Regions from separate parts of the Paenibacillus sp. FSL R7-0331 genome, predicted to be linked through region 1. Evidence: riboswitches for the same ligand, from Rfam matches in the RefSeq annotation. Region 1 holds a riboswitch; each other region holds the start of a gene.
What was found. Region 1 has a riboswitch for cyclic di-GMP ahead of R70331_RS06335 (flagellar assembly protein A). Riboswitches for the same ligand answer to the same signal wherever they lie in the genome.
Positions count from the first base shown of each region.

Region 1 (7,945 bases):
GCGGGGTCCGCAGCGCCATTACGGTACCCGGAATGGCGGACAGCTGGGCAGCCGTACAGGGAGAGTACGGCCGCCTGCCCTTTGCGGAGGTGCTGGAGCCGGCCATCGGCTACGCATCCGCAGGGTTTACGCTGTCGCCGGACCAGCACGGCGGCAGCGTTCTTGCCGGAGCCGCGCTGAGCCCTGAAGCGGCGGCAGTGTACTTGCCCGGCGGGAGGCCGCCGGCCGCCGGGTCCGGGTTTGTGCAGCCGCAGCTGGCCCGGACGCTGCGTGCCCTGGCGTCGGGCGGCCGCGACGCCTTCTATAAGGGACGGATCGCGCAGGATATAAGCGATTATATGCGCGCTGCGGGCGGGTATCTTACCCGCGAGGATTTTGCCGGCCATTACGGGGAGTGGACGGAGCCCGTATCCACAGAGTATCACGGATACAGCGTCTATCAGGCGCCGCCGAACTCGCAGGGCTTTGCGGCGCTGATGGCGCTCAATATACTGGAGCGCTTCGATTTCAGCGGCATTGAGCACGGCTCCTATGAGTACTACCATCTGCTGGTCGAAGCGCTGAAGCTGAGCTTCCGTGACCGGGATCAGGTGCTGACAGATCCGGCATTCTCTCCGGCTCCGCTGGACCGGCTGCTGGATAAAGGATATGCACAGCAGCTGGCATCTTCCGTCTCCCTGCACCGTGCGGCGGCAATCGGCAGTGAGCCGGTTGGCCGTGATACCGCTTATGCTGCGGTCATTGACGGGGACGGCAATGCGGTGTCGTTCATCCAAAGCCTTTATTTTGAATTCGGCTCAGGGATTGTGGCCGGAGATACGGGGATTCTGCTGCAGAACCGCGGCTCCTTCTTCTCATTGGACCCGAAGCATATCAACACGCTGGAGCCGCATAAGCGCACCTTCCATACCCTTATGCCGGCAATGGCATGCCAGGGCGGCAAGCCTGCTTACCTGTACGGGACACAGGGCGGGGAAGGGCAGCCCCAGACGCAGACGCTGCTGCTGACCCGGATGCTGCATTACGGAATGAATCCGCAGGAGGCGGTAGCTGCTCCGAGATTTGTGTGGGGCAGAACCTGGGGAGAACCGACCCAGGAGCTGAGGGTGGAGCAGCGGGCGGGGCGGCAGGTGCTTGATAAGCTGGCCGGCGCCGGACATCTGGTACGTGAAGCGGCAGCATATGACGGCATCATGGGCCATGCCCATGCCATTGGGGTGGACGGCTCCGGACTGCGCAGCGGCGGAACTGATCCGCGCTGTGACGGAGCGGCTATCGGATGGTAGGAGGAAGGGAGTGAGGACAGTGATTCATAATAATGACTATGGTGCATTTATCGCCCCGGAGCTGGAAGCCTCCGGCTCGCAGCAGGGCGAATTAAGAGGACTCCGCTTTGCCGTTAAGGATGTGTTTGCTGTAGCCGGCCACCGGTCTTCCGCCGGGAATCCGGCATGGCTGCGCAGCCATCCATCCGCAGAGGCGCATGCGGCGGCTGTCAGAAGCCTGCTGGATGCCGGAGCAGCACTGCATGGAGCGGCGCATACCGATGAGCTGATGTACAGCCTGAGCGGGGAGAATGCTCATTACGGCACGCCGGTGAATCCGCGGGGAGCCGGGCGGGTTCCCGGCGGTTCATCCAGCGGGTCAGCGGTGGCGGTAGCCTCCGGCGCCGTTGACTTTGCGCTCGGAACGGATACCGGTGGCTCCATCCGTGTCCCTTCCGCATACTGCGGCGTATACGGTTTCCGACCGACACATGGAGCCGTAGCAATGGACGGCGTTATTCCGCTGGCACCGGGATTTGATACGGCAGGCTGGATTACGGACAGTCCGGAGCTGCTGCAGCGTGTGGGGAAGGTGTTGATTGGCGGAGGCGGAACAATGGAGCATAGTGCTGCTGCGAGTGATAATGAATACCGTGCAGGAGAAGAGGCAGTGATCCGAATGTCTGAACCCGGCCGAATCCCCGGCCTGGAACGCCCCCCGTCCAGAATGGTCAGGCTGTACATACCGGCGGACTGCTGGGCGCTGGCTGAGCCGGAAAGTGCCGCCTTCCTTAAGCAGGGGCTAACACGGCTGCAGGCTGCTGCGGATGAGACTGTAGAAAACGTAGTCTCTGCAGAAGGCCTGAAAAGCTGGATGGATGTGTTCAGAGAGCTGCAGGCTGCTGAAATCTGGGCGGCCCATGGCGCGTGGATAAGGCAGGAGCAGCCGGTCTTTGGTCCGGATATTGCTGCACGCTTCACCTGGGCGGCAAGCATCGCCGGGCAGGACCATAGCCTGGCAGCCGCCCGGCGGCGAGATATTGCTGAACGGCTGCTGGAGCTTCTCGGGGAGGACCGCTGCCTGGTCATCCCGACTGTGCCCGGACCGGCCCCGCTGCGCGGTGCTGATCTGCAGCAGCTGGAACGCAACCGCAGCGGGGCTATGATGCTAAGCTGCATTGCCGGTCTGGCGGGCCTGCCGCAGGTAACTCTGCCGGTTGAAGGTCCGGCCGGCCTGCCGCTGGGGCTGTCTGTTATCGGCGGCAGCGGAGAGGACTCCCGCCTGCTCTCATGGGTTAATGAAATATGGACTTAGTGCGAAGAGGGCGGGCTGTTGAAGCTTTCCGCCAGACAAGCAGCTATTCTGCCGCTGAATATGGCATAAGAAAAGGATCGAAGCCGAAAGTTACCGGTTTCGATCCTTTTCTTTTACTTTGTCTAACGGATATGTACACCAGTTCCGGAGCAGCTGCCAATCTTTACGCTACATGCTTTGCGGGGGGAACACGAAGTCCTCGGCAGGCTCAATAATTTCTTCCGAATAGCGGCCCACTGTGACTCTGCCGGCATGCATTTTACGGGCAGTGATCCTCCGGCCGGCTTTCAGGGATGAGACGGCGCTTGATTCACCGCCTACTGTCTGGGCAGTGAGGGTTCCGGCTGCCTCCAGATTTGACCCGCGGCATATAGCTTCCTTATGGCGGAAAGTGATGTCACCCGAGGAGAAAAGCTCACTTTGCACAACCCCGTCCTTATGAATAATAATATCACCGCTAGATTTAACAGTGCTGTTCTGGCATTGGGACAGGTCCACGCGGACCTGTGACTCCTGCATACGGGCTACACCGGAATACAGATCCTTAAGCAATTTTAAAAAGGAGTCCAGGATGACATCGCTCAAAAAATCAATGAATTGGGCCGGACGTAAAAAAACATCCAGCATATGCTTCAGCTGCTCAGTGTCCTGATGGTAAGTGTGCTTAATGCCAGGAAAGACGGCCTGCAGATTACGGATGAGCCCGGGAATTTTTTTGAACTTGCTTTCCATCAGCAGAAGAATAATCTGACCGGCCTTCGCTGTCTGCTTCCGCGATTCTACCTTCTCGGTAAGCAGGCCTGAAGCCTGCCTCAGCAAATGAACCTCTTCAATCAGCTGCTTGGAGAGGCTGTACAGCCGGTTGTACATCACGCCGTAATAGCCGGAATACAGCTGGCTGCTGACTACATTTCCCATAACAAGTATGCTTCCTGTCGCTGTAATAGTAGAGCTGTTGACATTGCCGTAAATATAGACGTTGCCCAGAGACTCGATAATCATGCCAGCTTCAACATCCTGATACACAATCACATCGCCAGAAAAAACGATATTGCCTGTATTGATATTCACATTACCCGGAACCGCATATTCAGCGGATATATCGAGGTATTTGATGTTACTTCCTGTCATCCGCGGCCGTCCATCCTTCAGTGCGGTGATTTCGTGGTTCGGCAGCAGCGCTGTATGCTCTTTGACGGCCACTTTAATATCTCTGGCGGGGGCTGCAGGCAATATGCCTCCATACACATCGTAGCCTGGAACCCCCTCCCGGGACAGGTGCTTGCGGGCAATGATATCACCTGTTTTGGCTGAAGGAATCCGCAGGCGGCTGCGGTAATCCGCAGAGTCTTCGTTTTCATGTTCGCTGAAAGCCTTCTCAATATGCTCGGGGAAAAATAAGTCCAGTGTTGCATCCGTACCGGGCACAGGAGGCATGCCTTCCGCGACACAAACCGGCTGATGGGACGGGTTCTTTAATTCTGCATAAATAGAGGGAATATTCAGACTACGGACCATCGACTTTTTTTCAAAAACGGCAATGATCTGTTCAATGGTTAGTGTGGACAACAGGAGGGAACGGTCAAGGCGTGCCTCTAATTCAAGCCGGCTGGTTGCCGGGGAATTCACGAGATTCCATGGATATTGCTGTACATAGTTAAGAGTAAGGAAGGCTTTAAGCTTGTCATCGGAGATGCTGATCTCGTACTGGGGCGGTTCCTGAACCGTCCAGGTAACCCGGTCAGTTGCCAGTACTTCTGCCGGACCTGAGACTGTTTCATTATTGAGCTTCAAAACAAGAGGCGGACGCGCTGTAATAACTGCCGGCCTGCCGCCGGGCAACGGGGAGGTAATATGCAGCTGATTGTTTTGGACGAGGATCATTCCGTCATTATCTTCTTTATCATTGGGCTGCAGAGAAATCGCGGGTTCGCCTTCCGGTTCCATTTTCTTAACGTCAAGCGGATCTGTCAGCGTGTTTAAATCCTTTGCGGTCATTCGCTGAGGCATTTTGTTAGCTCCTTTTTGTGTAATCAGTGGCATTTGGACATAAGAGCTGGTGACAGCTCCCGGTGGCAGCCTGGCAGCCGTGGATGCATGGTTACTGCATCTTTAGGCCCATTGCTTTGCGTCCCATCCTTTCAGATAGTTTGCCTTTATTAAATGGAACAATGATTCGGCCGATAACGAAGGCTTTTGCCCGACGTAAGTCGACAAAAAAGAGTTTAAAGATTTAAAGATTCAAATATACAAACAAAAGCAATCTTCATTTTAGTACTAAAGTAGCTTATTTACAATATGATTTTTAAACTGTTTAACTAAAATCATTTATATTAAGATTGTGTGACATACGTTATTATACCTGACATATTCGAATGGTATTTTCACTTTTCTCTTTCCAATAGGGGTCATTTTATCTATAATGTTACATAAAGTAACATAAAGAACGCTGGTTAATAAACAAACTTAGTTAAGGAGGGGTGGCATGCATCTTACTGTCGAAGAAGCGTTGTCCATTTATCCTTTATCCGAGGCCAAGCTTATCGCCGGAGCCAAGGGCAAGCACAGAATTGTGAAGTCGATCAACGTAATGGATGCACCGGATATCTCGGACTGGATTAAAGAGGGGGAGATGCTGTTAACTACCGCGTATCTGATCAAGGACAGCCTTGAAGATGCTTCCGCACTGCTGCAGACCTTGAACCGGCGAGGCTCATCGGCGCTGGGCATCAAGCTGGGCCGCTTCTGGGATACCGTGCCGCAGGAGCTGATTGCCGAGGCTGAGACGCTGAATTTCCCGCTGATTGAGCTGCCGTTCCAGTTCACGTTCTCCGATCAGATGAACGGGCTGTTCCGAGCTGAATTGTCGCGAAGCACCAGTGTGCTGCAGAGTATCCTGGAGAAGCAGCGCAAGCTGATGCGCTTTGCGCTCCGCTCCGGCCGCGGCCGCCCCCTCTTTGAGTCGGTATCTGAGGTGATCGGCTACAAGCTTGCAGTTGTAAGCAGCCGGGGGGATATTGTCTACAATAATTCTGAAATGAACAGCAGCCAGCTGCTGGAGGGCTGGCCGTGGCAGAACCGCAACCAGCGCTTCCGCGCCGGTGACAGAACAGGCCTGCGGCTGCCGCTGATGCAGGGAGAGAAGTGCACAGGGTTTCTTTTGTATTGTTCCATAGATCCGCTGCTGCTGCCTGTGGAGGAGAGTCTGTTCATCCAGGGAGCCGAGCTTATTTCGTATCATATTCATTCCGGATATGAGGATTATTTTGAACCGGCCGAGCACCGGGAATTCAGCGGCTTGCTGCGCCGCTGCCTAAGCGGCGGACTCTCCAGCACTGAACTGTCGCAGGCTGCGCTCAGGCTGGAGGTGAAGCTGCTGCATTCACCTTTCCAGCTGCTGCTGACTGAGACGGCAGTTGCCGGGGAAGAACGGCAGGGGGAGCTGCTCCGGCTGAAGGAGGAGTATGCGGAACACCCTGTATTAGGGAAGCTGAACAGCATTCATGTCATTATGGATGAGGGGCTGGTGTCATTGCTTCCGTCAACCGGACATAGCCCGGAGCAGCTCCGCGAGCTGATCCATGAATGCTTCCAGGGGCTGAAGCTTGATAACGGATATTACCCGCGGGCTGCATTCAGCACGGTCAAGGTGAAGCCGGAAGGGCTGAAGGAAGCCTTTGCCGAGGTGAAGGAATGCATGTCTATAGCCCGGCACTGGGGCGCATACGGAAATGTGGTGCATTACCGGCAGCTTGAGCTGGACCTTCTGCTTGGCCAGATTCCGCCGGAATTAATGAAGAAATACATTCACGGCAATCTGCGCGGACTGCTCAGCCGGGAGCCGGAATACGTCAAGGAGATGCTCCATACACTGGAGGTCTATCTTGATAATGACGGCCATGTCAACGAAACAGCCAAGAAGCTGTTCATTCACCGCAACACGGCCACCTACCGGATTGAGAAGCTCAGTGAGCTGCTGGATGTTGACTTCAAAAAAATCAATGATCTGATGCGGCTTAAGCTCGTATTTGTTTTCCGGAAAATGCTGGAGCGTGAATAATGCTGATGGTGTCCTAAACTTAAATGGGCGGGCGCTGCGGCGCTGCCGGAAGGAGTGGAGTTCATTGAAAGTAGCAGGTATTTATCTGGCGGCAGGACCTGGAAGCCGGATGGGGGCTCCCAAAGTGCCGTTCAAGCTGTCTCCGGAAGTCAAGCTTGGAAGCATCGCCCTCAGTGAGCTTGAACGCTGTTCTCTTGAGCCTCTGGTTGTAGTCGTCCGGGCAGATGATAATCTGGAATGGCTGCCGCCTGCTAATGAGCAGAGTACAAGGCGGACTGAAACATGCCTGACTGCCCATCTGGGCCTGTCCTTTTCTTTGCGCTGCGGGCTGAACGCTATTCTGCCGATGCAGCCGGATGCAGTGGTGGTGGCGATTTCTGACCAGGCTTTTATTACAGCTTCGCTTGTAAGCCGCCTGAAGGACACCTATGTGCGGAACCCCGGACTGGATTATGTGGCCAGTACCAATGAAGGGATGAATATGCCGCCGGCTCTTTTTTCGCGGAGGATGTTCACGGTGCTGCAGGGGCTGGACGGGGATAAGGGAGCGGCTGAAATTATGCATTCCTCTGAGTATAAGGGGGTTGTGCTGGAGTCTGACCCTGCCCGTCTTTTTATGGATGCCGGGAGCCGGTTTGACTTCGGAGATATCCGTAAGGAATGGAGCTTTCGCGGTGAAAGCTGACATCTTTATAGGGCTTGCCAGATAAATGTAAGTTAATATCACATATTTTATATATAATTCGCTGCGGTTTAGTGCATCAGGCACAAAAAGATCCGAACTTCTTATTATATAGCACAAACGTATGTTATGTAAATTTACGTAAACGCTCTGTCTCAGTATAGTAAAGATACATTAATGGTTTGAACCATTAAGAGAGATATCCTGGAGGAGGAGAATTATGAAAAAAAGGGGTCAGGGATTTACGGTGAGCCTAATGCTTACCTTTGCGCTTGCGGTAGTGCTGGCGGGCTGCGGAAGCAACAACAATGCTGCATCTACGAACGCTGCTGCAACTGAGGCGCCGGCATCGGCGAATGCGGGGACAGCAACTGAGGCGGCAGCAACGACAGAGCCGGCAGCAGAGAAGCCGACGGTTGCTTTTGTCTACATTGGACCTCCGGGCGACGGCGGGTATACGTATCAGCATGACCAGGGCCGTCTGTATATGGAAAAAGAGCTGGGCATTAAAGCAGACTTCGTAGAAAATGTACCGGAAAGTGCCGATGCGGAACGCATTATTACTGAATTGGCACAAAACCACGACATTGTATTCACCACAAGCTTTGGATATATGGACTTCA
Region 1 is NZ_CP009284.1:1,466,243-1,474,187, forward strand. It holds gene ggt (gamma-glutamyltransferase) at 1-1,286, shown strand, start outside; gene R70331_RS06330 (amidase family protein) at 1,306-2,580, shown strand; gene R70331_RS06335 (flagellar assembly protein A) at 2,749-4,590, opposite strand; cyclic di-GMP riboswitch class I at 4,652-4,745, opposite strand; gene R70331_RS06340 (PucR family transcriptional regulator) at 5,066-6,640, shown strand; gene R70331_RS06345 (nucleotidyltransferase family protein) at 6,705-7,325, shown strand; gene R70331_RS06350 (BMP family ABC transporter substrate-binding protein) at 7,543-7,945, shown strand, end outside.

Region 2 (7,945 bases), 1.7 Mb from region 1:
GAAGCGGAATGCGGCGCGGGTGGATATGCTGTGGCTGACTGCCATGCAGATTATGATCGGGGGCCTGATCCTGCTGGCTGCCGGATCGGTTACAGAGAGCTGGGCGGCAATTACCTGGAGCAGAGCCTTTATTGTGAATACACTGTTTATCGCTGTATTCGTTATCGCACTCGGCTGGATGGTGTACTTTAAACTCATTAATGAAGGAGAGGCGGGAAAGGTAGGCTCGTATACTTTTCTGATTCCGCTGATATCAATCGGCTCAAGCGTGCTGATCCTGCATGAGCATGTTACGCTCAACCTGATTGCGGGTCTGCTGCTTATCGTCAGCAGCATTATCCTGGTGAATGTGAAGCTGGGGCGAAGCAGGAGGGAGCATCCGGGCGGCGGAGGAAAGCTGCGCCGGAGCGCGGGATGACCTGATAGACAAGAGCCTGCAGTCTGCTCCCGGAGCAGTCTGCAGGCTCTTGTCTGTTCATTAAGCCTGATTTCTTAACCGCAGGCTCTGGGCGGTAAATACGGTCTCCCCCGCCGGAGTATCAATCTCAGCGCTGTAGCCGCCGATATGGATGCTGGTGCCTGAGATTTGCCGGACGGAGATTTTATGCCCTGCTGTCAGCAGCGTTCTTTGTCCTGTTGCCGGTCCGGCCTGCTGTAATACAATGGATTGCCCCGCCTCGGCCGTGGAGCCGCTGCATACCGAATCTGCAGGAATAAAGCGGATATTACCCGCTGCCCGCAGGGTGGTGTTAACAGTGCCTTCCCCGTGAATATGCAGGTCGCCTCCCGACTGGAGCAGGCTGTCCTCTGCCCCGGCAATATCAATCCGCACATTTCCCTCGTGCATATGAAATACTCCGTCCCTGAGCTCCTCCAGCAGATCCAGGAATGTGCCGACTACATCATCGTTAATGAATTCCGTGAACTGTCCGGGGTGCAGAAAAATCTCCAGCATATGCTTCAGCTGCCTTGTATCCATAGGTGCAGCCGGATCGTCTCCGGCAAGTAGCTCCTGCAGTCCGCGCAGCATGCCGGGGATGTGGATGAATTTACCTTCGAGCAGGTGCAGCACGACCAGCCCGTATTTCACCGGCTGTTGGCGGGAGCGAAGATTGCTCTCCAGCAGCCGGGCGGCATTCCGTAGCAGGCTCAGTTCCTCTATCAGCTGTCCGGGGCACTTATACAGCCGGTGCTGTCTTGCCCCGCATTCACCGCTGTAAATGTGGCTGTCTGTAGCCCTGCCGCGGATGACTACACTGCCGGTGGCTGCAATCACAGCATGGCGGACGTCACCGGAGATGTATACGTTCCCTATTGCTTCTATAGTGTAATACTCCCCGATTCCCTGAGGTGCTATGATATCCCCTGCGAAAATAAGAGTACCTTCGGCAGCAGCCATATGATCCGGCAAGACGCAGGCTTCCGGAAAATCAATACGCATAGCCGGGGTATCCCAGCCCGTAAACCGCGGCCGGCCTTCACGCTGTGCGACAATCTCCCCGTTCGGCAGCAGCCGGCAGCAGCCGGAGTATGTAAGAGATATATCCTCCGGCCGCGGAGCCGGCAAAATGCCGCCGAACACATCGTACCCGGGCAATCCCTCTTCCGGGGGCAGCTTGCGGGCCAATATCTCCCCTGTCCGGACCCGGAAAGGTCTCATTCCGGAAGAGTCCGCTGCAGACTGTGGACCGGATGCTCCGCTTGTGCTGAACGCTTCTGTTAAAGACAGCCTTGCCTCCGGCTCAAGCCGCCCTTTTTTGCCCGGGAGCGGAGCCTTGCCTACAGCAATACAGACCGGCTGATAGGTCGGATTATTCAGCTCTGCGTACAGGGCCGGAATGTTTAGATTCGGGATGAAGGAGCTCTTAGACAGGTCGGCTACAATCTGGTTCACAGTCAGCTTCGAGAGCAGCAGATCATAGTTCGGCTCTGCCCGGACACATACCTTGGCCGAAGCGGGACAATTGACCAGCTTCCAGGCATACTTCTCTACACGGTAGAGCGTAAAATAGGCGCTGAGCCCGTCTTCGGAAACGGTAATCTGGTACTGCGGCTTCTCGCTGATTTCCCAGCTCAGCTGGTCAGATGAAGTAATGGCGGCGGGCTCTGTTGCTCTGGTCCGGTTAATTCTGAGGACGACGGGGTGAATGGCAGAGATGACGGCAGCTTTGCCGCCGGGTAAAGGGGGAGTAATAAAGATCTGGTCATTCTGCACGATAATCATTCCATTCTTCTCCTCATGCCCGGCAGATCCGATTGGCGGTATGAAGGGGAGAGTAGAAGAAAGAGAATGAACGGCACTGAAGACAGGCATGGCGCTGAACGCATGCCGTGGCTGATCAAGAGTGTGATGCGGCATTGTTTATAACCTCGCTTTTTTCGATTATCAGAAACCGGCAGCCTGGCAGCCATAAATGCCGAATGCGCATGATTAGGCCCATTGCTTTGCGTCCTGCCCTTTCGGACAGTTTGCCTTTATACATGAGACGAAGATAAACATTCAGCATGAGGTCATTTATTCGACCGTGATCGACAATAAAGAATTCTTAACTGGTACTATAGTACTGGATTTTAGTGGTTGCTGCAAATAATCCTTATTTTAATACTTGTGCAGCAAGTTTTCAACTGTGATTTTATCTAAAAAATCGCAGCCGTAGTAGGGTGCGATAGCCGGCAGTGGGGCTTAATCTCCAACTCGCACACCGGGACTACAAAAAAAGACTCTCCCAAGCTTACAGCTTGTGGGAGAGTCCTTTGTTAACAAGAGGGATACTGCGGGCAGCTTCGCTTCTTGCCGGCAGGGCTGCAGCAGAAACTGCTGCGTAACCGGCTTGCTCGATAACATCAAGCACACGGTTCAGATGGGAGAACACGGCGCCGAGATCGCGGATGGCTGTGAGCGGACAGTGCCCCTGCAGCTCAGCGAACCAGGAGAGCTGCAGCTCGCGGGCGTGACGCGCAGACTCCGTAAGCGGACGTCCGGCTTCTGCTTTCGACAGCGTCCTGGCACCGTAAAGGGCAATACAGTCAGCGGTTGCTGCCATGACCTCATTCATCCGGTCAGAGGCGGCATAGTGCGCAGGCAGCAGGGATAGCTCCTCCGCGATCTCCTGGACATAGAAGTGAACCTTCTGCAGATGCGCCGTAGCCTGAGCCAGTCCGTGCATTTCTTTACGGCAAGGATAATGTGACAGCGTGTACAGCAGCTCCTTCTGCAGGCTGCTGCTCTTCGCCAGCAGAGCGGAGGAGCGCTTCAGGGTGCTGCGGGCCGGTTCCCCGGCTTTGCCGCCTGCGGCAAGTCCGCTTAGGGAATCAGCCAGCAGCAGGCTCCCTTCAAGAGCCAGACCCTTCACCTTATCGAAGCCCTTCGGCGGAACAATAATCATATTAATCAAGAGGGCAATCAGTACGCCGATCAGCGTCTCTGCGAGTCTCCATACAACATAATGATCATGGTAAAAGGTAAGCGCGAGCACCGACGTTACCCCGACCTGGGAAACGGCCTGAACATTAATCCGGCAGGCGGTGGCAACTCCGATGCCGATCAGCAGGATCAGCAGAAGCGAGACGATGCCTATGTCCAGGAAGCGGCCTACGATCAGGCTGACCGCTCCGCCAAGCACAATGCCGAGCAGCCGGTAGCAGCCCTTTTCAAGTGAGGCTTTAACGGTGCCCTGTGTAATGAGAATGGCCGCAAGCGGTGCAAAGTATAAATACTGGTCGCCGTAAAGGCCGTGTACAGCCAGCCAGGACAGTGAAGCGGCCAGCGTAATCCGTATCATATAAAGGGATAATCCAAATTTCTCAAGGCGGTCTTGTAACCCCTCGTTCATGTTTGTCATCTTCTTTCGTAAAAGGAGGAATTTACAGGCTGTTTTCAGCCGTTTTCATTATAGCACTTCAAAACGGGCGTGCAGGGGCCATATTTTACGAACTTGTTAAGAATCCGCCGGAGTTTTTACATTGTACGTTATCGCATATAGGGGATTGATCCGATATGCTATATAATATGAAATGTTGTCGAAGCAGGGGCGGAATTGTCGGTGCGGCGTTTCTTCGCCGGAAGGCGCCGATTGCGCTCTGCGAGATGAGGGTAAAATAGGTTGTATTACATAAGGTAAGGGAGGTTGTTAGCTATAGCTACCCCGGAAGGCACTATTATTTCTTTTGACCAGGTTACTAAGCAGTATGATGATGAGGAGGCCGTGTTAAAAGGCGTCAGCTTTGAAATTGAACGCGGCAAGTTCTATACACTGCTTGGCCCCTCCGGCTGCGGCAAGACGACCATTCTGCGTCTGATTGCCGGCTTTGCAGAGCCGACGGAAGGTTCTATTTATCTGAACGGAAAAATGATCAACCACATTCCCGCCAACGAGCGGCAGGTCAATACGGTATTTCAGGATTATGCCCTGTTTCCGCATCTGGACGTGTTCGAGAATGTGGCCTTCGGACTGCGCATCAAGAAGCTTAAAAAGGATGTCATCACACAAAAGGTGCAGGAAGCGCTGCGTTTCGTCAACCTTGTAGGCTATGATCAGCGTGCAATTAATGAAATGTCCGGCGGCCAGAGACAGCGTGTGGCGATTGCGCGGGCGATCGTTAATGAGCCGCAGGTACTGCTGCTGGACGAGCCGCTGTCTGCGCTTGATCTGAAGCTGCGCACCGAGATGCAGTATATTTTGCGGGAAATGCAGCAGCGGCTGGGAATTACCTTTATCTTCGTCACGCATGACCAGGAGGAAGCGCTGGCGATGTCGGACTGGATCTTTGTCATGAACAAAGGGAAGATCGAGCAGAGCGGTACGCCAAATGATATATACGATGAGCCGATTAACCGCTTCGTTGCCGACTTCATCGGGGAGTCGAATATTGTACCGGGTGTGATGATCGAGGATAATCTAGTGGAATGGGGCGGCCACCGGTTTGAATGTCTGGATGCCGGTCTGCGTCCGAATGAAGCAGTGGAGATTGTTATCCGTCCGGAGGATCTGGAAATCTCCCCGCTTGAGCAGGGCAAGCTGAAGGTGCGCGTAGATTCCCAGCTGTTCCGCGGGGTGCACTATGAAATCAGCTGCTACGATGAATCCGGCCATGAATGGCTGGTTCACTCTACTCGTAAGGCGGAGGTAGGCAGCGAGATCGGGCTTTATTTTGACCCGGAAGCGATTCATGTTATGCGCTTCGGCGAAACGGAGGAAGAATTCGACAGACGTCTGGAAGCTTACGGCGAGGTAGAGAGCCATGACCAATAAGGGCCGGTCGTATTATCTCATCCCTTATTACCTGTGGATTGCCTTGTTCGTCATCGCGCCGGTGCTGCTGATTATTTACTATTCGCTGTTTGATCTGGACGGGAAGCTTACACTGGATAACTACGTGAACTTCTTTACACCGGTATATATGAAAATGATGCTGAACTCCTTCTGGTATGCGTTCCTGATTACAGCATTTTCGCTGCTTGTTGCGTATCCAGCAGCCTATCTGCTGACCCGCACGAAGCACAAACAGCTGTGGCTGCTGCTGATCATCCTGCCAACCTGGATCAACCTGCTGCTGAAGACGTATGCGTTCATCGGGATTTTTGGCACCTTCGGACCGGTTAACAGCCTGTTTGATGTCCTGGGGATCGGGGAGCAGCAGATTTTGTTCACCGGGTTCAGCTTTGTGTTTGTATCGGTGTATATCTTCATTCCGTTTATGATTTTGCCGATCTACAGTGCCCTCGAGGAGCTGAACCTGTCCCTTGTAGACGCTGCCCGTGATCTCGGCGCTTCCGGGTGGACGACGTTCCGCCGGGTTATTTTTCCGCTGACGATCTCCGGGGTACGCTCCGGCTGTATGGCGGTATTTATTCCGGCGCTGTCGCTGTTTATGATTACACGCCTGATTGCCGGCAACCGGGTCATTACGCTGGGCACCGCCATAGAACAGCACTTTCTCGTTACACAGGACTGGGGCATGGGCTCGACGGTTGCCGTGTTCCTGATCGTGATTATGGTGCTGTTCATGCTTCTGACCGGAAGCTCACGGAAAGGGGTGCGGCATGAAAAATAAAAACGGAATCGCTAATATGTACCTGGTGCTGGTTTTTGTTGTCCTGTATGCACCCATTTTCTATCTGATGTACTATTCATTCAACAGCGGCGGCACGATGCATAAGTTCGAGGGCTTCACGCTCGATTATTACCGTGAGGTGCTGCAGGATACACGTCTGATTATTATCGTGATCAACACGCTCGTTATTGCGCTGCTCTCTTCGTCGATTGCCACCTTGATTGCCGTTATAGGGGCACTGGCGATTCACCGCAGCCGCAGACGGCGTTCAAAGAACGCCTTGCTGTCGCTGAATAACGTCCTGATCGTAAGCCCGGACGTCATCATCGGTGCATCGTTCCTGATCCTGTTCACGATTGCCGGTATCCAGCTCGGCTTCACCTCAGTACTGCTCTCCCATGTGGCGTTCAGCATTCCGATTGCCGTGCTGATGATTTTGCCGCATCTGCAGGAGATGAGCCCGACACTGACTGATGCCGCCCGCGACCTCGGGGCAAGCCGGATGAGTGTACTGACCAAGGTTATTCTGCCGATCATCAAGCCGGGGATCTTTAGCGGATTCTTTATGGCGCTGACTTATTCCCTGGATGATTTTGCAGTAACGTTCTTCGTAACGGGCAATGGCTACGCCACACTCCCCGTCGAAATCTATTCACGGGCCCGGCAAGGGGTATCGCTGTCGATCAATGCGCTGTCTACCCTGATCTTCCTCTTTACCATTCTGCTGGTCGTCGGCTACTACTTCCTGAATCAGCGCAAGAGCAAGCCGTCCGCTGCTGTAGCGGAGCCTGTAGCGGAAGCGGGGGTGCCGAGATGAAACAGCTGGCAAATGCTTTTCTGGCCATTCTGCTGGTTGCCTTCGGTCTGATGTTCCTTGCAATGCGCCTGAACTCGGCCGAAGGATATACCGGCGGCAATACGCTGACGATCTACAACTGGGGCGATTATGTCGATCCTGATCTGCTGGAGCAGTTCCAGGAGGAGACCGGAATCACGGTCATCTACCAGACCTTTGATTCCAATGAAGCGATGCTGACCAAGGTAGAGCAGGGCGGAACAGTCTTTGACGTTGTTGTTCCATCCGACTATGCCATCGCCAAGATGCGTGAGGAGAACCTGCTGCTGCCGCTGGATCACAGCAAGATTCCGAACCTGGCAAATGTGGATTCCAGATTCATGGATCTGTCCTTCGATCCGGGCAATATGTACTCAGTGCCTTATTTCTGGGGAACAGTGGGCATTATTTATAACCCGGAGATGACAGGAGATATTGATTTCAGCAGCTGGAACTCCCTGTGGGACAGCAGGCTGAACAATGACATCTTCCTGGTGGACGGGGCCCGCGAGGTAATGGGCATGGCGCTGAACAGCCTGCATTATTCGGTCAACGACACGAATGAAGATCATCTGCAGGAGGCGTTGTCCAAGCTGAACAAGCTCTCACCTAACGTCAAGGCTATCGTCGGTGACGAGATCAAGATGCTGCTGGCTAATGAAGAGGCGGCGGTCGGGATCGTCTGGTCCGGTGATGCATCCGAGATTATGGACGAGAACGACAAGCTTGACTATGTAGTACCTGAGGAAGGGTCGAACAAATGGTTCGACAACATGGTCATTCCGAAGACAGCTGCCAATGTAGAGGGGGCGCACCAGTTCATCGACTTCATGCTCCGCCCTGAAGTCGCAGCCCAGAACGCCGAATACGTGGGATACTCCACTCCGAACGTTCCCGGACTGGCGCTGCTGCCGGAGGATATCTCCGGCGACGAACGCTTCTACCCGCCCGCCGAAATCACCGACCGCCTGGAGGTCTACGACAACCTCGGCAAGCGGATGCTCGCCCATTACAACGAGCTGTTCCTGAAGTTTAAGATGAACAAGAAATAAGGAA
Region 2 is NZ_CP009284.1:6,648,215-6,656,159, reverse strand. It holds gene R70331_RS28985 (DMT family transporter) at 1-418, shown strand, start outside; gene R70331_RS28980 (flagellar assembly protein A) at 479-2,224, opposite strand; cyclic di-GMP riboswitch class I at 2,393-2,484, opposite strand; gene R70331_RS30830 (FUSC family protein) at 2,733-3,833, opposite strand; gene R70331_RS28970 (ABC transporter ATP-binding protein) at 4,128-5,252, shown strand; gene R70331_RS28965 (ABC transporter permease) at 5,242-6,054, shown strand; gene R70331_RS28960 (ABC transporter permease) at 6,044-6,871, shown strand; gene R70331_RS28955 (ABC transporter substrate-binding protein) at 6,868-7,941, shown strand.
Region 2: it holds a riboswitch for cyclic di-GMP, as region 1 does, so the genes downstream of both, R70331_RS28980 (flagellar assembly protein A) here and R70331_RS06335 (flagellar assembly protein A) in region 1, are expected to answer to the same signal.

Region 3 (7,945 bases), 420 kb from region 1:
CAGGTGCTCAAGATGTCTCCCTTGGACAGGAGTATTCTTAGGTAGCATCCCGGATGAGGACTATAGCTTAGTAGCCCTGCCGGTAAGCAGGGCCCTTAAGATGGACTTTGAGGATTTAGTATTGTAACGGCTTTACCAGCATCAGTGACGGCGGTGAATTCAGTTGAACACGCTCTGTTGCCTGATCAGGAAGCGGAAGGCAGGAACAAGGCACTGGCAGGAACAGCCGTTTTGATTTGGCTGGTACTTTCCCACATCAGCTTAGCCTTTGCATCCCCCTGGTTCTCGTAATATTCCACTTTAATATCATATAATTGCCCGGCTTGCAGGCTGATGCTTCCTACGCGTTCGGTTCCGCTCTGCTTCACCCAGCTGTCGATGATCAGATTGCCGTCGATCCAGACACGGATACCGTCATCTGATGTGGTGTAAATATTGTAGGTTTCACTGTACAGCGGCTTAATCTGACCGCTCCAGCGTACGGAGAAGAAATCAATGCCGATTGCTTCATCCGGTGTACCCTGACGCCAGTTGAAGTCCAGTACAGCATCAGTTCTCACCAGTGCAGGAGTACCGCTCAGCTGAACATTATTGAAATATTCTGCATGCAGCCCGTTAGCTGCAGGTGTTGGCGTTGGTGCCGGTGCTGCTGTTGGTGCCGGTGTCGGTGCTGCTGTAGGTGTCGGCGTTGGTGCTGGTGTCGGCGTTGGTGCTGGTATCGGCGTTGGTGCTGGTGTCGGTGCTGCTGTTGGTGTCGGCGTTGGTGCTGGTGTCGGTGCTGCTGTTGGTGTCGGCGTTGGTACCGGTGTCGGTGCTGCTGTTGGTGCCGGCGTTGGTGCTGGTGTCGGTGCCGCTGCCTGACTTTCTGACGCATTCTTTACAAACAAAGCGTTCGCAGGAACAACGACCTTCGGCTGGCTCGGGCTCTGCCACATCATGCGGACACTTGCATCTCCGGCATTCTCGTAATACTCTACTTTGATGTCATACAATTGCCCTGCCTGCAGCGTGATGCTTCCCGTACGCTCGGTACCGCTCTGCTTTACCCAGCTGTCAATGATTGATGTGCCGTTGACCCAGACACGGATACCGTCATCTGAATTTGTAAAAAACTGATAAGTTTCACTATAGGCAGGCTTAATCTGACCGCTCCAGCGGATCGAAAATCCGTCAACCGGCAGTACAGGATCTGGAGCCCCCTGCCGCCAGCTGAAGTTGAGCTGATCATCATTGCGTACAAGCACCGGAGTACCGCTCAGCGTCATATTCTTAAAATATTCGCCGCTAAGCCCGTTAACTACAGGCTCCTGCAGTACGGAATCCGGAGCCAGGTCCGGCTTGGCAGCCTGTACCGGTACAGCTGTCGGTGCTGTTGTTGGAACCGGAGTCGGTACTGGTGTCGGCACTGGCGTTGGCACTGGAGTCGGTACTGGTGTCGGCACTGGCGTTGGCACTGGTGTCGGTACTGGTGTCGGTACTGGCGTTGGCACTGGTGTCGGTGCCGGTGTTGCTGTCGGTACTGGCGTTGGTGCCGGTGTTGCTGCTGCTGTCTGACTTGCAGCTGTATTCTTTACAAATAATGCACTTTCAGGAACAACAACCTTCGGCTGGCTTGGGCTCTGCCACATCAGGCGGGCGCTGGCGTCACCGGCATTCTCATAATACTCGACTTTAATATCGTACAGTTGTCCTGCCTGCAGGGTGATGCTTCCGGTACGCTCGGTACCGCTCTGCTTCATCCAGCTGTCAATCACTGATGTACCGTTAATCCATACACGGATGCCATCATCGGAATTCGTAAAGATCTGATAGGTTTCACTGTAAGCAGGCTTGATCAGACCGCTCCAGCGGATCGAAAATCCGTCAACCGGGAGTACAGGATCAGGAGCCCCCTGCCGCCAGCTGAAGTTCAGCTGTGCATCATTGCGTACAAGCACCGGTGTCCCGGACAACGTCATATTTTTAAAATATTCGCCGGTAAGCCCGTTAACAGCCGGCTCCTGAAGAGCAGGAGCCGATACCGGTGTTGCTATTGGCTTTGCTATCGCAGTTGGCGTCGGTACTGGCGTTGGTGTTGCTGTTGGAGCAGGTGTCGGTGTCGCTGTTGGTTTAACTGTCGGCGTTGCGGTCGGTGCCGGTGCAACCCATGCCTTATACTCATCACGGCCCAGGGTATAGCTGTCATTCATGAAGTTTTTGATGGTATCTGTACTGTTATTTTCATACAGCATTTTTCCCCAGTTCATCATGAAGGCATATTTTTGCTGGGACAGCTTCAGCTTTGCTATGCTTGGCATCTCACCATTTTCACCGATACCGATCGGTTTACCTGCGGCAAGACTGAGCAGACTGTCATAGTATTTATTCAAAAAGTCGTTATTATATATATCTACTGCGAGCACATCCACTTTGTCCGCACCCGGATAGGTGAGCTCATACGGATCGGAGTTGGAGTTAGGAGCATTCGGATTCCATACCCACAGTAAATTGTTTAATTGATGAACGTTAACAAAACGGTCATACATGATATTCCACAGTGCGGCAAAATTGTTTTTCTTCCCCCACCAGAACCAGCCGCCGTTCATTTCATGATAAGGTCTCCAAAGAATCGGAACTCCTGCATCACGCAAGCTTTTGAGAGATACGGCTACTTTGTCAAGGTCTGTAATCAGGGCATTATATTCAGTTGTGCCGGGTGTAACATATTTATTGAATTCTGCCTGCGTGATGTTCTTCTGCACATTTCCCCACTCGTATTTGGTGCCCGGCAGGCTCTGGTGAAATGTCATGGCTACGATACCGCCGGCTTTATGCCAGTTAGTGGCACTCCAGACGATGTTCTTACGCTGAGCAGCTACTCCGCTCTCGCTCTGTCCGCCGATCGCTCCCAGCTCATAGCCGTGCAGCGCTGCGTACTGTCCGCTTGTTCCTTTCAGCTTGTTGCTCAGCTCATCCGGACTTTCAAAATAATCATGCTGTCCTGTAATAATTGCATTCCCGGAAACAGCATACAATTTGTCCAGCAGCTTAACCGCCTCTGCTGAAGCATTGGAATTCACTGGTGCTCCGGTCACGGAAGCTGCTTGCACATTTGACGGCACAACGCCTAATCCTATAGGTACAGCGGACAATAAAACGGCCACGGACAATACGGCAGACAACAGACGAGACTTACGGTAAGCTTTCAACATTTATCTTCCTTTCGGTAGCCAGGCTGCCACTTGGGAGAGGCCCTATAGCTTTGCGTCCCTATCTTTCGAGTAGGTTTGCCTTTGTCGTTTTGGAAGGTGTTATCCCTCTTACCGTAAGTATCGACTCTATGAAGTTGTAGGTTTATAGCAAAAATGAAGAACTTTTAATAAATAGTTCCTAGTACCCGTTTCACGCTTTTCACAATTGGTTAAATAGATTAATTAGACCTATGAAATAAACTGATGCAGCTCGATGTCCTCCCAGTCCAGCGTAATCCGGATGTTATCCTCTTCCACAAGCTCCGACCCGCTCTGCACCTCTATAAACTCCACATCTGTCAGTGCCAGGATGGCATGCTTAGTGCCTTCAGGGATACGGACAACATCACCGGCTTTTACCGTATGCATTTTTTCATTGATGACAATGCTGGCTTCCCCGCTGACAAAGGTCCATATTTCACTGCGCTTGTGGTGCAGCTGATAGCTGATATTTTTACCTTGCTCGATAAAAATCCGCTTTGTCAGCACTTCATTTCCCTCATCGTACTTCACATAGTCGATAACCTTGTAATGGCCCCAGCGGCGTTCCTCGTACATCGGCCTTTGTTCGTGAGACTTCAGTACTTCCTTAATACGCGGGCTTTCCGCTTTATGAGTGACGAGAATTCCGTCCGGGCTGGCAGCGATGATCAGGTCCTTGGCCCCGATGACTGTAATCGGAATGTCCAGCTCATTGATCAGGCAGGTCCGCTCCGAATCAGAGGTTACTACCCCTTTGCCGACCAGATTACTGCTCATTTCCTCAGTCAGCGTATTCCAGGTGCCGAGATCCTTCCAGAAGCCGGCATACGGCTGTACAACAATTTTCTCCTCTTTTTCAACCACTTCATAATCAAAGCTGATGGATGCCAGCAGCTTATACTGCTTCTGCAGCTCCTCGTAATTAAGCGGCAGGCCTTTGCTCTGCAGAATATCCAGCAAATAACCGAGGCGGAAAGCGAATACGCCGCAGTTCCAAAGGGCGCCCTTGCTGATCAGCTCTTCTGCCTGTACACGGTCAGGCTTCTCCTGGAAATGGCTCACCTGCAGATAGCCGCCTTCCCCGGCCGCTGCACTGGTCGGAATAATGTATCCGTATTTCTCTGACGCATGCTCAGGCACTACGCCCATCAGCGCCAGGTTTGCGCCGCTCTCCTCCATCGTCTGCTCCAGCCGGATTACGGTATCGAAGAAGGAAGCTTCCACATAAGGATCGACGGGAAGGATCGCTACCGTCTCTGCCGGGGAAACACCGGCGATGGAATACAGATAAGCCGCTGTCAGGGCAATGGCCGGGAAGGTGTCGCGGCGCTCCGGCTCCACAATAATCGGCACATGGCTGCCGAGCTGGCTCTGAATCGATTCCACCTGACTGCGGCCTGTGGCCAGATAGGACGAGCCCGTCATCCCTGCTTCCTCCAGCTGTCTCCAGACCCGCTGTACCATGGATTCCGGTTCGCCCGCCGGGCTTTCCAGTACCTTCAGAAATTGCTTGGAACGTGAGTCATTGGACAATGGCCAGAGCCGTTTACCTGAACCGCCTGATAGAAGTACTAGTTTCATGGGGAACCCCTCCTTGGTATGTGGTGACGCTAAAATTTCGGATTGTTATTGGGAGCTGCACGCTGATGAATGCTAGGATGCTCCTATGGAATTCTTTATTGCTGCGCAAGATTCTAAGTGATTGCACTTTTATGAGAGTCACTGCAAGGAATATTTGGGCTTCCGGCCGCTGTTGTCTTCGGATTTCCTGATTTAATCCGCTGACCGCGGTAGAAATCCGAAGACAGCATCTGCTTCCGAAGCGAGCTTTCCTGCGGAAAGCTTTCAGGCGGACGCTACCGCTCCTCCAGCTCCAAAATTCCTCTCCGTTCCATTTCATAAAAGTTTAGTTATAAGAACCTTTGCTCGCCCGCCAAGCATTCCGAAAGCATCTTATGCTCGCTGTTCACGCAGGGAAGGCTCCCTGCTAAAGATCCGGAATTGCCGCTTGGTTGAGCGGCAGCTAAAGACTAAGAGCTAAAGATTAAGAGCTAAAGACTAAGAGCTAAAGACTAAGAGCTAAAGACTAAGAGCTAAAGATTAAGGGCTATAGTTATGTCAGAGTTTTGCACTATGCAAGAAAAAGATAAGAACGTACAAGCGCACAAACTTTAAAGTTAAAAAACTTACAAGCTACAAGCTTATACCGCGCCGGCAACAGGAGAGTATCCGCTAAGCCCGCCCATCTGCGGGCGGCCGACAGAATGATACTCAAGGCCCGTGCCTTCAATCTGCTCCTTGGAGTACAAGTTGCGGCCGTCGATCAGGATCTGGCGGCGCATGGTGCCGGCCAGGTGATGCAGATCAATATCTTTGAACTGCGCCCAGTCGGTCAGCAGGCAGATAGCATCGCTGCCTTCGGCAGCCTCCTCCGGTACGCCGCACCAGCGCAGCTGCGGATGATCATATTGTTCGCGGAAATTGGCGGCGGCGATCGGGTCGTACAGCTTCACTGTGGCGCCCTCTGCTACCAGTGCTTCCACTATCTCGCGGGCCGGAGCCTCACGGACATCATCGGTGTTAGGCTTGAAGGCCAGGCCCCAGATACCGATAACTGCGCCGCGCAGGCTGCCGAGTGATTCATGCAGCTTGGAGATAATCATGAACCGCTGGTCCTTGTTCACCTCGACCACGGATTTCAGCAGCTTGAACTCGTAGTCCACGTTGCCGGCAATCTGGATCAGCGCATTTGTATCTTTCGGGAAACAGGAGCCTCCGTAACCGATGCCGGCCTGCAGGAACGAGGAGCCGATTCGCCGGTCCATCCCCATGCCTTCCGCCACCATGGTCACGTCAGCTCCCACTTTTTCGCAAATGTTGGCAATCTCGTTGATGAAGGAGATTTTTGTCGCCAGGAATGCATTCGAAGCATATTTAATCATTTCCGCACTGCGGATATCCGTTACGAAGATATTTTCTGTAAAGCCCTGATGAAGCTGGCGCATGACCGGCTCAATGGTCGGATTGTCGAGCCCGATAACGATGCGGTCCGGGTGCAGGGTATCACGGATCGCTGAGCCCTCACGCAGGAATTCAGGTGCGGAAACAATATCGAAGGGGTGGTTGGTGCGGGAAGCAATCAGCTTGCGGATTCTTTCGTTCGTTCCGACCGGAACCGTCGACTTGGTCATGATGATTTTATAGCCTTCCATCGCCTCGGCAATTTCGGCTGCCGCACCTTCTATATACTGCAGATCCGCTTCGCCGCCCGGCAATGACGGTGTGCCAACCGCCAGGATGACGATATCGGAGCGGCGCACCGAATCCTGAAGATCTGACGAAAAGGACAATCTGCCTTCACGCAGATTCATTTCAATCAGCGCCTCGATGCCCGGCTCATAGATCGGGGATTCCATCCGGTTAAGCTTATTGATTTTCTCCTCATCCTTATCGACACAGATCACATGATTACCATTCAGTGTAAAGCAAACGCCTGATACAAGACCGACATAGCCGGTACCGATAACTGCCAGCTTCATATAATCATCCTCCTTTTAGGAAATTAACGTAGGCTTGCTCTACATACTGCTTGAACTGCACCATAAACGCCTGTTCATCGAACTTGCGGGCATGACCCATAATCCGGCCGATATCCCATGCGTAGGACTCCACTTCATTTATGGCCTTCAGTAAATCGTCAACCTCCTGGTGCTGGAAAAACACGCCGTTCACATAAGGGACGATCGTATCCAGTGCACCGCCGGCCTGATAAGCAATAACCGGTCTTCCTGCAGCATTTGCCTCAAGCGGCGTAATGCCGAAATCCTCTTCACCCGGGAATATAAACGCCCGGCACTGTGACATCAGCCCTGTTACCTCCGCATCCTCAAGCCTGCCCAGGAAGGATACATTGCCTTTGGCCATGCCCTCCAGACGCTTGCGGTCCGGCCCGTCTCCGACGATGAACAGCTTCAGCCCGTTCCGGTTAAACGCCTCCACCGCGAGATCGATCCGCTTGTAGGATACAAGCCGTGATACGATCAGATAATAATCGCCGATGGAATTCGAGCTGGTAAAGCGTGAAGTATTGATCGGCGGGAAGATAATATCCGCATCCCGGTGATAGTAGTTCTGAATCCGGGTCTTCACAACGGAAGAGTTGGCCACGAACTGATTGACGTTTTTACTTGTCCGCTGATCCCAGGTCTTAAGCCGCTGCATATAGACCTTCAGCAGTCTTTTGAACAGTCCGGAATTCGTTTGCCGCTCCATGTACGTGTCATAATCCCAGGCAAAACGCATCGGCGTATGGCAGTAACAGAGATGGAACGTCGATTCGGGCACCTGAATGCTTTTCATAAAAGCACTGCTGGAGCTCAGGACGATATCGTACCCGCGAAAGTCCAGATCACGGATGGCCATAGGATATAGCGGCAGCACCCCTTTGAAATTGGTCTTCACTCCCGGAATTTTCTGCAGCCAGGAGGCCCTGATGTCCGCGTCTTTGAGGTTGTCGGTCAATCGGCTTCCGTTGAACACGGTTGTGAAGATCGGAGCTTCCGGATACATGTGGTGGAATACCTCCACTACTCTTTCCGCTCCGCCCATTTGGATTAAGTAATCGTGCGCTATCGCAATTTTCATGTGAATCATCCTCAAAGTTTTATGGAGCAGCATCATCAAGCAAGATCAGGTTGCCGCCAGCAGGCCTTTGTAGTAATCAACAATGTCTT
Region 3 is NZ_CP009284.1:1,049,846-1,057,790, reverse strand. It holds gene R70331_RS31985 (PA14 domain-containing protein) at 186-3,101, opposite strand; cyclic di-GMP riboswitch class I at 3,202-3,281, opposite strand; gene R70331_RS04520 (sugar phosphate nucleotidyltransferase) at 3,420-4,793, opposite strand; gene R70331_RS04515 (UDP-glucose dehydrogenase family protein) at 5,414-6,751, opposite strand; gene R70331_RS04510 (glycosyltransferase) at 6,756-7,856, opposite strand; gene R70331_RS04505 (glycosyltransferase family 4 protein) at 7,902-7,945, opposite strand, start outside.
Region 3: it holds a riboswitch for cyclic di-GMP, as region 1 does, so the genes downstream of both, R70331_RS31985 (PA14 domain-containing protein) here and R70331_RS06335 (flagellar assembly protein A) in region 1, are expected to answer to the same signal.

Region 4 (7,945 bases), 990 kb from region 1:
TCGAGCTGGATCATGGCAATTTTGGTCAGCATGTCGCGTGCGCTCATGGCAATCTTTTTCTTCACGCGCGGATCAGCGAGCAGGGTGTCGTACATCTCGTCGAGGTCCATGTCGTCCAGATGAGTGCCGTAGGCCTGGAAAACAGTGTAAGGTGCGAATACATGCAGCGGCTGATTATCCTGCGCCAGCTTGTAGAAGCGGTTCGGCACGATCAGACCGATGGACAACGTCTTCAGGCGTGTCCGCTCGTCGGCATTGATCTTTTTGCTGTCGAGGAATTCAAGCACGTCCCAGCCGAAAATATTGTAGTATGCCGCACCGGAGCCCTTGCGCTGGCCCATCTGGTCAGCATAGGAGAACCCGTCTTCCATCAGCTTCAGAACAGGCATGATGCCTTTGGCTGCATCCTCAACGCCTTTGATGGTCTCGCCGCGCGCGCGCAGCTTGGACAGATTAACAGCAACACCGCCGCCGATTTTGGACAGCTGCATGCAGGTATTCAGCACATAGTTAATCGAATTGAGCGAGTCGTCCATCTCCAGCAGGAAGCAGGAAACCATCTCGCCGCGGCGGCTTTTACCGGCATTGAGGAAGGTCGGGGTGGCCGGCTGCAGGCGCTGCTCCATCATGGAACGGGCCAGGGTGCGGGCAGTCTCGACGTTTCCGCGTCCCAGGTGCAGGGCTACTACCGCTACACGGTCCGGATAATGCTCGAGGTACTGCTTGCGGTCATTGGTTTTGACGGCATAGTCTGTATAGAACTTGGAAGCCGCCATATATGAAGGGAAACGGAAATCATATTCATGGGCGATCCGGTAGACATCCTCCATCTCAGCTGCGCTGTAACGGTCATACAGGTCCTCGTAATAGTCGTTGGCAATCATATAATCAATCTTGGCTTTGGTGCTTGTAAAGGTTAAGCTGCGGCGCTCCACATCACGCATGAACTCCGCTACAGCCTCCTGGTCTTTATCGAGCTGGAAAAATCCGGTCTCGTCTCTCTTCATCAACATGTTATTCAATTCAATATGCCGCAACCCGGTTCACCTCCTGTTTAATTCGCTCCACATCGCCGAATGTTCCTGACAGCTCGAACTTGCCGACTACCGGCACATTATACCGCTCTGCAATCAGGTCTGCGCTGTGGGCGTACAGCTCACCCCAGTTTTTGTTGCCGCTCGCGGCAATGCCTTTCAGCCTGGAATGGTTCTTCTCCAAAAAAGAAGACACCTTCTCGGGGATCTGCCCAAATCCGGTGGTGTATGTAACAAGCACGTAAGGCTCGTCGATCGTCATATGCTCTTCGATTTGTACAGCAGGCAGCTTCAGCTTGTTGATAAACCGTCTGACGTTGCCGGTTTTGGAATCGTAAGCAATCAGCATAGTCGCTCTAACCTCCTATAACAGTGGTTCTATTTAACCTTTGATAATGGTATTCTGGCAATCCGCCAGATATATGAGTTTAACTACTATATACACTACATTTAGGGGACTTCAATCATTTTACTACCATATGTTGAAAAGTCAATAGATCAGGAGGCCCTTGGCAGCCCCCTGAAAGCCCTTCAGAAACGGTAAGGCCAGGCCCCGTCTGCGATCTGATCTCTAAAATTTTATTCTATTTTTTAATAGTGTCCGGGTAGCCGCCCGGAAAGTGCCTCTGCAATCCCTTGTCCAAAAATCCATGCCGTTTCCGGCCTCTGTCTATGGTGCATGGAATGAAAAGCTTTCATAATAACGAAAGAAACGGTGGCAGTAATGAAAGAATGAAAGGATGAAGGCCTGATGTTTGAGGTGCAAGAGCTGGACTGGCAGGGACGCCGGCTGACGGTATTCCTGCCCCCTTCCTATGCATTATCCCAAAAACAATATCCTGTTGTGTACCTGCATGACGGTGCGACACTAATGATGAATAACCTGAATTATATGTACAGGCTGTTTCGCGAGGGGCTGCTGGCCGAGCTGATCGTTATCGGGATCAGCAGTTCTTCCCGAAATGATGATTATACACCCTGGCCGGAGTCTGCTGCAACAGAGGGAAGGGCGGATTTTGGCGGCAGAGGACCTGCCTATCTCAATGAAATCGCTGACAGCATTAAGCCTTACATTGATTCCATCCTGCGGACGGCTCCTGAACCGGAATCCACCGGAATGATCGGATATTCGCTGGGCGGGCTGGTGACGCTGCTGGCCGCTTACCGCCGTCCCGATGCCTTCGGGCGGTTCGGCATGCTGTCTCCCTCCATCTGGTATGAAGGGATGCTGGCGTATACGGAAGCTAACCCGCTGCCGGACAACGGACAGAAGCTGTATTTATCTGTGGGCAACCGTGAAGGGGTATACAAACAGAATATTCAGCGGCATGCCGTTACCTGCACGCTTCAAGCATACCGGAACCTGCGCGGACAGCTGGCTGATGAGCAGCGGCTGCGCCTCTCGCTTACAGACGGGGCGGCCCATGATTTAGCCTCTATGTCCGCACAGTTCCCTGAAGCGCTGCTGTGGCTGTTCGGGGCGGCTGAAGGACAGCAGACAGGGGCGGAGGTGAAGCGGGCTGAGATGGAAGCGGAGCTGTTATCACCGGTCAGTGCCTGCATGCTGCCCGGAACCGAGATGTGGGATATGACTTCGCTCTACAACGGATTAACATACCGGATATTTGTCCATCTTCCGCTGAAGCCTGCACCGCCGGAGGGATATCCGGTGCTGTACACCGTTGACGGCAACGCGTACTTTGCTTCGCTCAATGATGCCATGCGTCTGCAGACCCGGCACCCGCGGGGGCTGCCGTCCGGCATGATCGTCTCAATCGGTTATCCGGCAGACGGGCCGTTTGTGTCCGAGCGTCGCTTCAGGGACCTGACTGTGCCGGATGTTCAGCAGGGTCTGCGTCCGGACGGCTCGCCCTGGCCGGTTAACGGCGGGGCGGATGCTTTTCTTGACTTCATTGAGCAGGAGCTAATGCCGCTGATCGGGCGCAGATACAATGTGGACCACTCCAGAGCTGCGCTCTTCGGGCATTCCCTGGGCGGCTTCTTTACCCTGTATACGCTGATCCGCCGCGGCGGGCTGTTCAGCACTTATATCGCAGGCAGCCCGTCCCTCTGGTGGAAAGGCAAGGTGCTGTTTGATATGCTGCCTGAGCTGGAGGAGAAGCTGCGTAACGGGGAGCTTGCCTGCTCGCTGATGATTGGCATCGGCTCGGAGGAGGACGGTATGCTTGAGAATGCCAGAGCATTCTATGAGCGTCTGGTCCCATTTGCCGGCAGCGGGTTCAGCCGGCTGGCCTATAATGAATTCCAGGGCGAAGGGCATATGTCTGTGCTGCAGCCGCTGTTCAGTCCGATGCTGCGTTTTATTTTTGCGCCGGAAGGTGCCAAGCTCTGTATCTGAGAGCCTGCGGATAACAGTCCGATTTGACAAATCATCAGGATGCTTTATATTAGTAAGGGAGCAAGGAACCGTACTCATATTAACGCAGGCCGTAATTACAACAATTGATGCAGCGCGGTGTTCCGGATTTTTCCGGATGCTGCGCTTTTCTTCTATATATAGGAGAAAAAATAATGCCGGAAAAAATGGTATGTAACAGGTGCCCTGAGGGTATCTTCTAAGTATAGATCAGAGGTCGGGAAGGAGCGTATGCATAGGAAATGGGCAGTGTTCTTATTGCGTGGCTTTGTATGCTGTGTTTATTTTTTACATTTAATGATAAAGTAAGCCGGAAAATTTTTTATCCCGTAGCGCTGGTCGTTGTATTTGGCACTTTGGGCTATTGGACAGTTTTAATGTAACTTTTAGGTTCCTATCAGCTTATTTTCAGGTAGATCGTTTATATTGAATAAACCAGACACCCCCCAGTGTTATATGGTACCCTACAGGTCTTGCCAACTCCCATGGCAAGGCTTTTTGTTTTATTTTTTTAAAAGGAAAATAATGTGACATAATTCACAATAAAAAATCCGGAATTGATTTATATTAAATTTGTAATACTAAAGTTGAAAATAATTTATGCCGAAAAGAGGAGTATGAAAATGAATCATGAAGGTAATCTCCGCCGTGGTCTGGTGTTCGGCCTGTTTTTAAGTGTTCCGCTCTGGATGTCAATGATCGGCTGGCTGCAGCTGCTTTAATATAATAAAAAATGCTTGGGATGAACTGTCAGCGGGTAACCGGCCGGCAGTTTTTTTTCGTCTGATGAGATATATTATGCCTTTTATGAATCAGACAAGCATACAATACGATATAAATGGAATTCCGGGAGGGTTATTATTAATTAAAAATTTAAGTAGTTCGAATATACTAAATTACATTATTTAGATACTTAAATTTTAAACGATGAAAAACGAGTATTCCGGAGTATAAGAGAGGATTGGCTGACAATTAATAGAATGACATGGATCATAGGCTGGAAAACAGCTCTGAAAGCCTTTCCGTTCAGAAATTTCGATTATTATGGAAAAATATTATAAGGAATAGATTGACAATAATGCGGATCAGGGAATACACTTAGTTTAGTGCTAAAGTAACAAATGTCATAGACTACTTACTCTATTTCAACTACATACTTTCTCATGTATAATCGCAAACCGCCCGAAAGTGCGGGACGCAAAGCCAGGAGTCTACAGCCTTTGAGAGAGGGCTACGATCGTCCGGCCGCCGTGAAGCTTGACTTCCTGGCGGCTTTTTTTGTTCATTTTTTTAGGTGAAGGTGCTGCTATAGCCGGGGTTTATACCGCATCTTACGGGGGGAATTAATAATGAATCGTAAATCTGTATTCAAGTTATCTTTTGCAGTGGCTATGTCTGCAGTTCTGCTGGTCAGCGGCTGGCTGGCTTCCGCCGGACAAGGTAAGGTAAGGGCTGACAGTACTCCCCTTCCTGGCATTGCGGGTAAGTACAATGTGTTTATTCTCGGTGATCTTAAAGGCTACCACAGTGATTCGGAAGGCAGAATGGCTGCCGGCGGTCATATCACCCTTACCCAGGGCGGATATTCGGTAGGCCATAGTCTGAGTGCAGCAGAAATCTCAGAAATGGATTCGCTGGTGGCAGGCGGCAATCTGAGCTATGACATGGGGGAAGTTAACGGTAGTGCCGTGTACGGCGGTACTTACTCAGGCTCCGGCAAACCGCGGGGCGGGACGGGGACGCTAAGGCAGGAGGCGAATGTAATTAATTTTGCTTCAGAGTTTGCCCTGCTCCGCACTAAGTCCCTGCAGCTTGCAGCTTTGACTGTGAACGGCAAAACAGAAGACAACTACGGAAATATTAAACTGACCGGTACCGATCCCGTGCTGAATGTATTCTCAGTATCAGGAAGTACGCTTACGGGTGCTAATGAGCTGCGGATTACCGCACCGGAGGGATCTACCGCAATCGTTAATATTGACGGAGCCTCAGTCACGTTCAAGAACGGAAACGGGCTGACTGGCGTGAGTCAGAATAAAGTGCTCTATAACTTCCCGCAGGCGACAGCCTTGCGGATGGAAAGCATCGGTATCATGGGGACCGTACTGGCCCCGAATGCAGCAATTACGTTTAACAACGGGCAGATCAACGGCAGTATGATCGGAGCCTCCCTGGAAGGAAGCGGAGAGTTCCACCATAAGCCATACACCGGCCGCGACAACGGAACTACGCCTACAGCGACTCCGTCGCCGACACCAGTGCCGACAGCAACGCCGACACCAGTGCCGACAGCAACGCCAACACCAGTACCGACAGCAACGCCGACACCAGTGCCGACAGCAACGCCGACACCAGTGCCGACAGCAACGCCGACACCAGTGCCGACGGCAACGCCAACACCAGTGCCGACAGCAACGCCGACACCAGTGCCGACAGCAACGCCAACACCAGTACCGACAGCAACGCCGACACCAGTGCCGACGGCAACGCCAACACCAGTGCCGACGACGACGCCAACGCCGACAGTAGCACCGACGCCAACGCCGACAGCGGCACCAACGCCAACGCCGACAGCAGCACCGACGCCAACGCCGACAGCGGCACCGACGCCAACGCCGACAGCAGCACCAACGTCAACGCCGACAGCAGTGCCAACGCCAACGCCGACAGCAGCACCGACGCCAACGCCGACAGCAGCACCGACGCCAACGCCGACAGCAGCACCAACGCCAACGCCGACAGCAGCACCGACGCCAACGCCGACAGCAGCGCCAACGCCAACGCCGACAGCAGCACCGACGCCAACGCCGACAGCAGCACCGACGCCGACGCCGACAGCAGCACCGACGGCAACGCCAACAACGGCACCAACAACAGCACCAACAACAGCACCAACAACGGCACCAACAACAGTGCCAACAGCAGCACCAACAACGGCACCAACAACGGCACCAACAGCAGCACCAACAACGGCACCAACAGCAGCACCAACAACGGCACCAACAGCAGCGCCAACAAGCGCTGTAACGCCTGGTCCTACAGTGCCGGCAACGGCATCACCCACCAGTGTAGTTTCTATTCCGGGCGGAACTCCATCCACCCCGACCAGTCCGACGGTCATCGGGACGATTGTGACGGATGATGAACTGGAAATTGAAGATAATCCTGTGCCGCTTGGTCCCGGCGCGAGTGCAACTGCTGCCGCAGGCGGAATAATCGTACCACAAGCAACGCCGAAGCCGAGTCCGACAGCCGGACCGGGGCCGGAGGATGAAATTATCCTTGATGATGAAATACCGCTGGGTAGTGTTACTGATCCCGGCATTACAGAAGCAGCAGCCGCTACATTGCCGCAGACCGGGGAATCCAGTCCGGCACCCTATTACATTACAGGTATGACGCTGGCTGCCCTGGGGCTTCTGCTAAGCAGAACCAGAACCGGCAAGCGTAAAAGCTAACACGGTAAGACTCCGGCGGATGAAAGGGTAAGTCCGCCGGTTTATCTTAAAGGCTGCTGCCGGAAGATACTGCTCCGGGCAGCCTTTTTTTTTCTGCTGTTAAGCAGAAAGATTGTTGCAGATAAACGGATGACTGAACATAAAGGAGATCATTCTATGTGGTTGATAGTAATAGCGGCAGTCCTTGTTATCGCTGCAGCTGCACTAAGCTATGCAGGCTTTTTTTTCTACGGGGTGGCGATCAAGCGTGCACCGAAGGCGTTTTTGGTTAGCAGTCCGGATCTGAAGGTTGACCCGCCTGTTGCCGGTGCCTCCTGGGGAGAAGGGGCTGAATGGGTTGCGCGCCAGCATTTCCGGGAAGTGAAGCTGTTTTCAGAGGATGGCCTGGATCTGAAGGGGTATTTTCTGGCGTCTGAGCAGGCTGCCGGCCGTACTGCTGTTATTGCCCACGGCTATTCCGGAAAAGGAAAGGATATGGGGGCAATAGCGAAAATGTATTATGAGCATCTGGGCTATAATGTTCTGCTTCCCGATGCGAGAGGCCACGGGCAGAGTGCGGGAGATTATATCGGCTTCGGCTGGCCTGAGCGCCATGATATGGTGAAATGGATTGAATGGGTGCTGGAAGAGACGGGGCAGCAGGCGCAAATTACGCTGCATGGGGTTTCTATGGGCGGGGCAACCGTACTGATGACTGCGGGGGAACGGCTTCCGGTGCAGGTCAAAGCGATCGTGGAGGACTGCGGCTACAGTTCGGTCCGAGCCCAGCTGTCCTACCAGCTCCGGCGTATGTACCGTTTACCGGCTTTTCCGTTCGTACAGTGCGCGAGTCTGGTTACCCGGATAAAAGCAGGTTATTTCTTCGGGGAAGCCTCTGCGCTTAAGCAGGTGCGAAAAGCCAAGGTGCCGATTTTGTTTATCCATGGGGATGCTGACAAGTTCGTACCGTTCTTTATGATGGAGGAGTTATATGAGGCCTGCAGCGCCCCGAAAGAGAAGCTGATTGTACACGGGGCGGGACATGGGCTGGCCTATGACACGGATAAGGCGGGCTATGTTGCAAAGGTAAGCGGTTT
Region 4 is NZ_CP009284.1:474,842-482,786, forward strand. It holds gene nrdE (class 1b ribonucleoside-diphosphate reductase subunit alpha) at 1-1,037, opposite strand, end outside; gene nrdI (class Ib ribonucleoside-diphosphate reductase assembly flavoprotein NrdI) at 1,024-1,383, opposite strand; gene R70331_RS30245 (alpha/beta hydrolase) at 1,786-3,393, shown strand; cyclic di-GMP riboswitch class I at 4,574-4,664, shown strand; gene R70331_RS30925 (choice-of-anchor A family protein) at 4,761-6,869, shown strand; gene R70331_RS02085 (alpha/beta hydrolase) at 7,026-7,945, shown strand, end outside.
Region 4: it holds a riboswitch for cyclic di-GMP, as region 1 does, so the genes downstream of both, R70331_RS30925 (choice-of-anchor A family protein) here and R70331_RS06335 (flagellar assembly protein A) in region 1, are expected to answer to the same signal.